3 regions of the Leifsonia sp. NPDC058230 genome follow, and region 1 is predicted to be linked to each of the others. Evidence: predicted binding sites of a transcription regulator. Region 1 holds the regulator's gene; each other region holds the start of a gene.
The links. The regulator LexA, encoded in region 1, represses DNA repair genes until DNA is damaged. The targets are predictions, from matches to a motif close to TCGAACANNTGTTCGA.
Positions count from the first base shown of each region.

Region 2: the regulator LexA is predicted to act here: its motif matches at 1,545-1,560, upstream of uvrA (excinuclease ABC subunit UvrA).
Region 3: the regulator LexA is predicted to act here: its motif matches at 1,201-1,216, upstream of ACFVV0_RS13480 (DUF6504 family protein).

Region 1 covers NZ_JBHVWM010000003.1:613,370-616,640, forward strand. Annotated here, with positions in the region: gene metE (5-methyltetrahydropteroyltriglutamate--homocysteine S-methyltransferase) at 1-737, shown strand, start outside; gene ACFVV0_RS12825 (metallopeptidase family protein) at 856-1,206, shown strand; gene lexA (transcriptional repressor LexA) at 1,246-1,935, opposite strand; gene ACFVV0_RS12835 (LysM peptidoglycan-binding domain-containing protein) at 2,201-2,581, shown strand; gene ACFVV0_RS12840 (histidinol-phosphate transaminase) at 2,656-3,271, shown strand, end outside.
Region 2 covers NZ_JBHVWM010000004.1:42,209-45,479, reverse strand. Annotated here, with positions in the region: gene uvrA (excinuclease ABC subunit UvrA) at 1-1,488, opposite strand, end outside; gene ACFVV0_RS13210 (hypothetical protein) at 1,654-2,184, opposite strand; gene ACFVV0_RS13205 (DUF58 domain-containing protein) at 2,181-3,271, opposite strand, start outside.
Region 3 covers NZ_JBHVWM010000004.1:99,662-102,932, reverse strand. Annotated here, with positions in the region: gene ACFVV0_RS13490 (VIT1/CCC1 transporter family protein) at 1-519, shown strand, start outside; gene ACFVV0_RS13485 (DUF1707 domain-containing protein) at 562-1,104, opposite strand; gene ACFVV0_RS13480 (DUF6504 family protein) at 1,234-1,524, shown strand; gene ACFVV0_RS13475 (DUF3097 domain-containing protein) at 1,599-2,438, shown strand; gene ACFVV0_RS13470 (cold-shock protein) at 2,617-2,820, shown strand; gene ACFVV0_RS13465 (hypothetical protein) at 2,955-3,271, shown strand, end outside.

The DNA of each region.
Region 1 (3,271 bases):
GTCGCTGTACGCGCCCGTCGATCCTCTGGGGGGACGTCTCTCGGCCCGCGCCGATCACCGTCGACTGGTCGGTGTACACGCAGACCCTCACCGAGAAGCCGGTCAAGGGGATGCTCACGGGCCCGGTGACGATCCTGGCCTGGTCGTTCGTGCGCGACGACCAGCCGCTCGGCGACACCGCACGGCAGGTGGCACTCGCCCTCCGCGATGAGATCGCCGATCTGGAGGCCGCAGGCATCCGGGTCGTCCAGGTGGACGAGCCGGCGCTTCGCGAGCTGCTGCCGCTCAAGGATGCGGACCACGCCGAGTACCTCGACTGGTCGGTGGGCTCGTTCCGGCTCGCGACTGCCGGCGTTCGGGATGCGACGCAGATCCACACCCACCTCTGCTACTCCGAGTTCGGAGTGGTGATCGACGCGATCCGCAACCTGGATGCGGACGTCACCAGCATCGAGGCGGCGCGCTCGCGCATGGAGGTCGTCCACGACATCCAGACGTCGGGCTTCGAGCACGGAATCGGGCCGGGCGTCTACGACATCCACTCGCCGCGCGTGCCGTCTGTCGCCGAGGTGACCGAGCTGCTGGAAACGGCTCTCAGCGCGATCCCGGGCCGGCAGCTGTGGGTGAACCCGGACTGCGGTCTCAAGACGCGCGGCTACGACGAGACGGTCGCGTCCTTGAAGAACATCCTGGAGGCGACGCGCGCCGTCCGCGAGAAGTCGGGCGTGCCCGCGTAGCGGTCTTCCGTCCTGTCGCGACGACGGAGATCCGGGCGAGTCCTGCTCGGATCTCCGTCGTCACGGAGGTCTCGTCGGCGCGTCGCCCGATTCCTCCTTCGTTTGAGAGGATGAGCGCATGGTCGAGATCTCGGACGCGGACTTCGAAGCGATGGTCGGTGAGATCTACGACAGTCTTCCCGACGACATGATCGGGCCGTTGGAGAATGTGGCGATCCTGATCGAGGACCAGCCGGCCGGCGCGCGGCCACGCCTGTACGGCCTGTACAGCGGGCATCCCCTCACCGGCCGCGGCGTCTACGGGTTCGGCGAACTGCCCGACCGCATCACGCTGTACAAGAACAACCTTGCTGAGCACAGCAGGGATCGGGATGAGCTGCGCGCGCGAGTGCGCGTGACGCTCGTCCACGAGATCGGGCACTACTTCGGGCTGGATGACGCCCGGTTGCAGGAGCTCGGCTGGGCGTGAACCCGACCGAGCCGGTCGAGCCCGAACCGGCCGTTCCCCCTAGACGGCGCGGAGGACCGCGACGACTTTGCCGAGCACCTGCGCGAAGTCGCCCAGGATCGGCTCGAAGTTCGAGTTGCGGGGCAGGAGCCAGGTGTGGCCGTCGCGCTGACGGAAGACCTTCACGGTGGCCTCCTCGTCGAGCATCGCTGCGACGATGTCGCCGTTCTCCGCCGTGTTCTGTGTGCGCACGACCACCCAGTCGCCGTCGCAGATCGCCGCGTCGATCATCGACTCTCCGACCACCTTCAGCATGAACAGTTCGCCGTTGCCGACGAGCTGGCGGGGGAGCGGATAGACCTCTTCCACTTGCTGCTCGGCGGTGATCGGGACACCGGCGGCGATACGGCCGACCAGGGGCACCATCGCCGCGTCGCCGACGGGGATCTGGCTCTCGAAGTCCGTCGACTCGGACGCGGGCGACGGCACGTCGATCAGGATCTCGAGCGCGCGTGGCCGGTTCGGATCGCGGCGCAGGTAGCCGCTCAGCTCGAGCTGGTTGAGCTGGTGGGTCACGCTGGAGAGTGAGGACAGGCCGACGGCGTCACCGATCTCGCGCATGCTCGGCGGATAGCCTCGCTGGCTCACCGATCGGCTGATGACCTCGAGGATGGCGAGCTGCTTCTCGCTCAGGCTCTTGCGACGGCGGGTGCCTCCGCGTTCGCGCCCTGCCTGGTTGTCGTTCGACACTGTCGTCCCCTTCTTGACCCGCCTGGCGCATCCGGCCCGCCCGAATGTCGGTGGTGCCTGGTTGAGTGAACTCCAGACAATCGAAACTGTATCCACGATGATCAGCTAAAACAAACATATGTTCGAGCGTGTCTCGAATCTGTTCGATGTTTCGGCCGTATCGACGTGGTTGTGGTTTCGAACATTCGAAGATATATTCGGAACACAGCTTCGCATCCGGACTGCCGGCCAAGCACCGGGTGCGGAATCTTAGGAGGTCAAGACCATGAGCACAGCAACGGTCACGATGTCGCCGTTCACCCCGTCCGCGACGGCGGCAGCAGGTTCCGCGGGCGCCACGCGCCTGCGCCTTACGCGCCGGGGGCGCGTGGTCCTCACTTCTCTGGCCGCCATCCCGCTCGTGGTCGGTGCGCTGTTCTTCGCTCTCAACGGCGGAGGAGCGGTCGCGACCGGCGATCAGGTGAACGTGCAGTTCCACTACGTCACGGTCGAGTCGGGGCAGTCGCTCTGGAGCATCGCCGAGACGGTCGCACCGAGCGCCGATCCGCGCGACGTCATCGCCGATATCGTGTCGCTGAATCAGCTCGAATCCGCTGTCGTCTCACCGGGGCAGCGCATCGCGATCCCGTCGCAGTACGAGCGCTAGCCCTGCCGCAGCAGGCGTCGTCGGTCGGCCGGCTCAAGGGCTCCGCGCTCTGTCTCGGCAACTACGATGAATGGGTGACTTCTCTTTCCGATCTCCCGATCCGTGATGATCTGCGGGGCAAGACTCCGTACGGTGCGCCCCAGAAGGTCGTGCCCGTTGCTCTGAACGTGAACGAGAACACGCATCCGGTGCCCGACGATGTCGCGGCCGACATCGTCGCGCGGGTGGCGAAGGCGATCGGCGGAGTCAACCGTTACCCCGATCGAGAGTTCACCGAACTCCGCGAGAGCCTTGCCGACTACCTAGGACACGGGCTGACGGCGGAGAATCTCTGGGCGGCGAACGGGTCGAACGAGGTCATCCAGCAGATTCTGCAGGCATTCGGCGGCCCTGGCCGGAGCCTCCTCGGGTTTGCCCCGACATACTCCATGTACCCGCTTCTCGCGGCCGGCGCGGGCACCGCCTACGTGGCGGGCGAGCGAGACGCTGACTTCGAACTCTCCCCGGAGACCGCTGCAGCGGAGATCCGGCGCCTCGACCCCGACATCGTCATCCTCTGCGCTCCCAACAATCCCACGGGAACGCCCCTGTCGATCGAGACGATCGAAGCAGCCTACGACGCGGCGCGCGGAATGGTCGTGGTCGACGAGGCATACGCCGAATTCATGCCCGACGACGCTCCGTCGGCAC
Region 2 (3,271 bases), on a different contig from region 1:
CGCCGCACGCGACAGGTTGAGGTAGTTGAGACCGACCTGGATGAGGAAGTCGAGCCGCACCTTGATCTCGCGCAGAACCTGCGCCGCGATCTTCTCCTCACGCTCGGTGAGATGCAGCTTCTCCATGAACGAGCGGGCGTCGCTCAGGCTGAGCTCCGCCGCATCCGCGATGCTCGCCCCGTGCACGAGCACCGCGAGAACCTCGGGCTTGAGACGCTTGCCGCCGCAGACCGGGCACGGCACCTCGCGGAGGTACTCCGCCCAGCGCGCACGCTGGGTGTCGGTCTCGGCCTGCAGGTACTGGCGCTCGATGTAAGGAACGACACCCTCGAACCCCGAGGTGTAGCTCATCTCGCGGCCGTAGCGGTTCTTCCACTTGACCTTGACCTCGAAGTTGTCTCCACGCATGACTGCGTTCTTGACCTCGTCGCTCAGCTTGCGCCACGGCGTGGTGAGGGAGAACTTGAGGTCGCGTGCGAGACCGTCGAGAAGCTTCTCGTAGTACTGGAAGAGTCCCTTGCCCTGCGTGGTCCACGGCACGATGACGCCCTCGGCGATGCTGAGCGACTCGTCGCCCAGCAGGAGGTCTTCGTCTACGGCCATGCGCGTGCCGAGGCCGGAGCACTCCGGGCACGCACCGAACGGCGCGTTGAAGGAGAAGGTGCGCGGCTCGATCTCGGTGAGCTGGATGGGGTGGTTGTTCGGGCACGACAGCTTCTCGCTGTAGGTCTGCCACGCATCCGTGCCCTCGAGGTCGACGAAGTTGATCTGGACGATGCCGTCGGCCAGACGCAGAGCCGTCTCGAGCGAGTCGGTGAGACGTGTGAGGATGTCGGGCCCGGCGACCAGACGATCGACGATGACCGCGATGTCGTGCTTGTACTGCTTCTTGAGCGTCGGCGGGTCGCTCAGCTGCACCGGCTTTCCGTCGACCAGGGCACGCGAGTACCCGCCGGCGGCGAGCTCCTTGAAGAGGTCGACGAACTCGCCCTTCTTCTGCGAGACGACCGGGGCGAGGATCTGGTACCGCGTCGCGGTCTCGAGCTCCATGAGCTGGTCGGCGATCTGCTGCACGGTCTGCCGCTGGATGCGCTCACCGCAGATCGGGCAGTGCGGCACACCGATGCGCGCCCACAGCAGACGCATGTAGTCGTAGATCTCGGTGATCGTTCCGACCGTGGACCGCGGGTTGCGGTTGGTCGACTTCTGGTCGATCGACACCGCCGGGCTGAGGCCCTCGATGAAGTCGACGTCTGGCCGGTCGACCTGACCCAGGAACTGGCGGGCGTACGCCGAGAGGGACTCGACGTAGCGCCGCTGCCCCTCCGCGAAGATGGTGTCGAAGGCGAGCGAGGACTTGCCCGAGCCGGAGAGACCGGTGAAGACCACCATGGAGTCGCGTGGGATCTCGAGGTCGACGTTGTGCAGATTGTGCACGCGCGCCCCTCGCACGCTGAGGTGGGATCCGGTCACCTTACTGATAGTCACTCGATCAATTCTCCGCTATTCGTTGACGATGCCGACCCGTGTTCGCCTCCGGCGCATCGAAGATATGTTCGATTGTAGCGGTTCGTCCCGACCGCCGCGCCCCGGCTCGATCCGAGGGGTCACCCAGCACGCGCGAGTCTATGCCGGACCACCGACATTGCAACCTCAGTCCCGTGGTGGTCGCACGAGGAGAGCTGCGAGGGCGACGACGAGGGCGAGGACGGCGACGCCCGAGATCACGGCGAGGCCGAGCACGTCACCGCCCGAGACCGCTGTCGTCACCGCCAGTGCGCCGACGGCCAGCGCCTGGACCGGCAGCTGGATGATCAGGAACCGTCGGGCGCTCGGCCACAGCACTGCAGGCTGGACTTTGGCGGTCGGCGCGACCACGAGCATCCAGGAAGCCAGGATGTGCAGCGCATGCGCACCGGCGATCAGCACGTATGGACGCCAATCGGAGAAGGACTGCTCGTGCGTGGTCAGACTCAACGCGAGCCCGCCGATGAGGAACCACGCCGTCAGCCACTGCGGCGCTGCGACCGCGACGCCGGCCAGCAGCACCGCGACGGTCAGCCAGAAGCCGGGCACGGCCAGAGCGATGGAGAGCGCGACGGCGACGACCGCGAAAAGCGCGCGCAACGCCCATCCCGGAACGACCATGCCGAGGTCGGGTGCCGCGGGCTCGAGCGCGCTCACCGCATCCTCCTCGGCCGGCTGAGCTCGCGCAGTCGCGCCTCGCGTGACTGACCGCCCGGATCCTGCCAGCGCATCGTATCGACCCCGGCCGCGGCCAGTCGCCGGAAGCGCAGGTCGCGTTCCAGCTCGACCACGTGCAACGCTACGGACTCCCGGGCGACGAGTTCGCGGGTGTCGAGTTCCGGGAGCACGTCGACCGCGATCACGCGGTGACCTGCGGCACGCCAGATGAGGGCCAATCGCATCGGCTGGTCGTCGAGGAAGGTCGAGAGCACGTAGACCAGCGCGCCCGGGGCGAGCACCGGTGCGCGCACCCGGTCGGTCGCGGCGCCGCTCGGTCCGGTGAGCGACACCGCGCGCAAGACACGCTGCAGATGGCGTCCGCCCGAGCGAGGCGGGATGCCGCGGGCCACGTTCGCGAGGTCGTCGAAGCCGACCCTGTCCCCCGCGGCCGAGTACGCGGTGGAGAGCGACGCCGCGGCTTCGCGCGCGAGATCCTGCGAGCCGACGCCCGGCTCCGGATACGCGGCCGCCCAGTCCGCGACGCGCCCGGTCAGGTCGTCGCGGCTGTCGATCACGAACTGGATCGCCGCATCCGACGTCGCCATCGTCCTCCGCACATACAGGTCGCCGGGCACCTGGGCCCGCCGCGCGGTGGCTTTCCAGTCGATGCGTCGGAGGCGGTCGCCCGGCGCGAACTTGTCGACATCTCGGAACTCGCCGCCGTCACCGGGGCGCGCCGACGCGTGCTGCCCGGTGAGCCCGATCAGCCGCGCCGGAAGCGGAAGGCTCCGAACCGGGATCACGGTCGGCGGAATCACGCGGTCCGCCGCGACCGGCGCTGTCGGCGCACTGACGACCGACGCGTCCACACCGAGGATGCGCGACTCTGCACTCACCAGCCGTTGCGGCCCCGAGTGGGCCAGCCGCAATGGGCTGACGATCCGCCCGGCAGCCCGGACCGTGACGAGGGTCTCGATGGGCGCCTGACCCCGGAGGGCCAACCTCAGCTGCACCGCATCCGCCCGGATCTCGGCGGCGACCTCGACGATCGCCTCGGCTGCGCCATCGCCGGTCTGGGCTCCCG
Region 3 (3,271 bases), on a different contig from region 1:
GGGGAGTACGTGTCGGTGCGGTCGCAACGGGAGCTGCTCGAGGCATCCACCCCCAATCCCGCGACCAAGACGGTACTGCCCAACCTCGACGTGGACGCCAACGAGCTGACCCTCGTCTACCGTGCGCGCGGGATGTCGCCGGACGAGGCGCAGAACCACGCCCACGAGGTGCTGAGCGGGCTCGCCGTCGACAGCGCCGAGCCCGTCGACGGCGTCGAGGTCATCGACGAGCACGAGGCCGTCGGCAACGGGTGGAGCGCCGCCATCTCGAGCTTCTGCTTCTTCGCATCCGGCGCGCTCATTCCGGTTCTGCCCTACCTGTTCGGCTTGCAGGGCACGACGGCGGTCATCGTCGCGTCCGTTCTCGTCGGCATCGTGCTGCTCGGAACGGGCGCGATCGTCGGGCTGCTGTCGGGCGCATCCCCGCTCAAACGGGCACTCCGTCAATTGGGGATCGGGTTCGGTGCCGCCGCGGCGACCTACCTGCTCGGACTGCTCTTCGGCACGACGCTCGGCTGATCCTCTCGCCGTCAGCCGGCACCCGCTGCCTGACGACTGGAGTCAGCGCCGACCGTCGCGACCGCGGTCGCGGTCGTTTCCGTAGCCGGCGCCATAGACGATCACGCCGACGATCGGGACGAGCAGGAACCAGAGCCAGCTGTACGCCCACCCCCAGAGCATGCTCGACAGGAAGAACAGGATGAGGGCGATGAACGGCGTGATCGACACGATGATGTAACCGTTGCGGCTGACAGTCCTGCCCGGCTGAGAACTCTGCGGTCGGGAGTCGGGCTGCGATCCGTATGCGGGCGGTGCGTACGACTGAGGCGCGTACGGTTCGGTCGGTGGCGCGTATGCCGCGCCGGCCGTCGGCGTGGTGCCCGTCACGGGAGTATCGAAGTCGACGAAGCCGGGCAGGTCGGCGAACAGGGGCGCGAGATCGCCGCGCGTCACCGCGACCCGTGCCGACTGCATCCGGGTCTGCAGCTCCGAGTCGGTCAGCCGGCCGTCACCGGCGTGGGACTGCAGTGCCGCGACGGCACGGTCGCGTTCCGCGTTGCTGAGGCGCAGCGTCGCGCCGGAGGGGTCGGAGAAGTCCGTCATGCGCACAGTATGGCAGCCGGTCGAAGTGGGCGGAACAGGCTCGTCGGGTCGCACGCCGGGGGTGCGCCGACGACGCAATGGTCTTACACTCATTAATCGAACGTATGTTCGAACGATGAGGTGGTGAAGATGGCGGAGATCGATGAGACCGTCACGGTGTGGACGACCGACGAGGGCATCCCGACCCGGCTGGTGTGGCGCGCACGGCGCTACCGGGTGACGGACACTCCGACCGTCTGGGCCGACGTGTGCGCCTGGTGGCGGCCGTTCGGAGAGAAGCACTACGGGATCGGCAGCCTGCCGCGCGAGATCGGCGGCTGGCGGTTCCAGGGAACGGACGACGCCGGCGAAGCCCACGTTTTCGATGTGCGCCACGACGACACCCATCGCCGTTGGCAGCTGGTGAGGGTCTTCGACTGAGTTCCAGGGCGGCGTGCCTCCGCAGCGTGGCGTGCCTCCGCGGCGGGCCGCACTGCGCGAACTACTCTCTCCGGGTGAGCTATGACCGCTATGGACCCGATGTGCTGTCGCCCGGCTGGAAGGACGCCGGACGCAAACCCGTCCCCGAGGTCCCCGCCGTGCGCGATCTCGTCGTCGAGGAGGCCGCGACCGGATTCTGTGGGGCGATTACCAGGATCGAGGTCCGCTCCGTCGAACTGGAGGACTATTTCGGCAAGAAGCGCGTGTTCCCGCTCGGCGGCGGCTTTCTGATCGACGGTGAGCCCGTGACACTCGTGGTGCCGCAGAAGGCGGCCGAGGGCGGGAGGGCGCGCACCGCATCCGGATCGTTCGCCGTCGCCGATCAGAAGGCGCGTGTCGCCCGCGCCAGCCGCATCTTCGTCGAGGGACGGCACGACGCCGAGCTCGTCGAGCGCGTCTGGGGCGACGACCTGCGCGTGGAAGGCGTGGTCGTCGAGTACCTCGAGGGCGTCGACGATCTGGACGCGATCGTGCGCGACTTCGCGCCGGACCGGCGCAGGCGCGTGGGCGTTCTCGTCGACCACCTCGTGCCCGGTTCCAAGGAGAGCCGGATCGCGGAGAAGGTCGCGTCGGGACCCTACGGCGACCATGTGCTCGTCGTCGGGCATCCGTTCATCGACATCTGGCAGGCTGTCAGACCGGAGCGTGTCGGCCTGGCCGCATGGCCGAGTGTTCCGCGCTCCATCGAGTGGAAGCACGGCATCTGCGAGGCGCTCGGGATGCCCCACGACACGCAGGCGGACGTGGCCAGAGCCTGGAAGCGGATCCTGGGCACCGTGCGCAGTTTCGCCGACCTGGAGCCCGCGCTCCTCGGCCGTGTCGAGCAGCTGATCGACTTCGTCACAGAGCCGTGAACCGCCTTCGGGTGTGTTTTTGGGCCTCTTGCCGGTAGGCTGGACGCACGCCGCGTGTTTTGCATGTGTTGGAGCGGTACGTCCCGGACCCGGAGCGTTGCCACCTGTTCAGGAGCAGGCTTACAACACGCGGCGAGGCTCCGACGTTCGGGGTCGACAATTCGCTCCTGGAGGAGACATGGCAACAGGTACGGTCAAATGGTTCAACGCTGAAAAAGGCTTCGGCTTCATCGCCCCCGACGACGGCGGCGCTGACGTTTTCGCCCACTACTCGGCGATCACCACGGGCGGCTACCGCTCGCTGGAAGAGAACCAGAAGGTCGAGTTCGAGGTAACCCAGGGCCCCAAGGGCCTGCAGGCGGAGAACATCCGCCCGCTCTGATCTGAGCTCTGAGAGGGGCCGGACCGCGTTTCGCGGCCCGGCCCCTTTTTTGCGCCCGCTTCCAGAGCGGCCGTAGAGTGTTCGTGCCCGAAAATACATTTGCACTCTTCGAACATATGTTCGAAACTTGAAGAGTGTTCTCGACAGCTGCCGCTCTGGCCTCCCCGGAGGCTCCGACCTCCCCGGAGCCGGCCTCACCCGTGCCCGACCGGGCGCAGGTGCACGAGCTGCAGTCGCGCATCCGGCAGATGCAGGCGACCAAGCTGGAGAGCAGGCGACTGGAGACGCACCCTGCACTCGCCTCGCTGCTGCCGGGCGGTTCCCTGAAGGCTGGAGCCGCATACTCGGTGCGCGGATCGACGACGTTGGTCATGGCGCTGCTGGCCGGGCCGTCAGCCGCAGGCGCCTGGTGCGGCGTGCTCGGGATGCCCGACTTCGGCGCAGAGGCGGC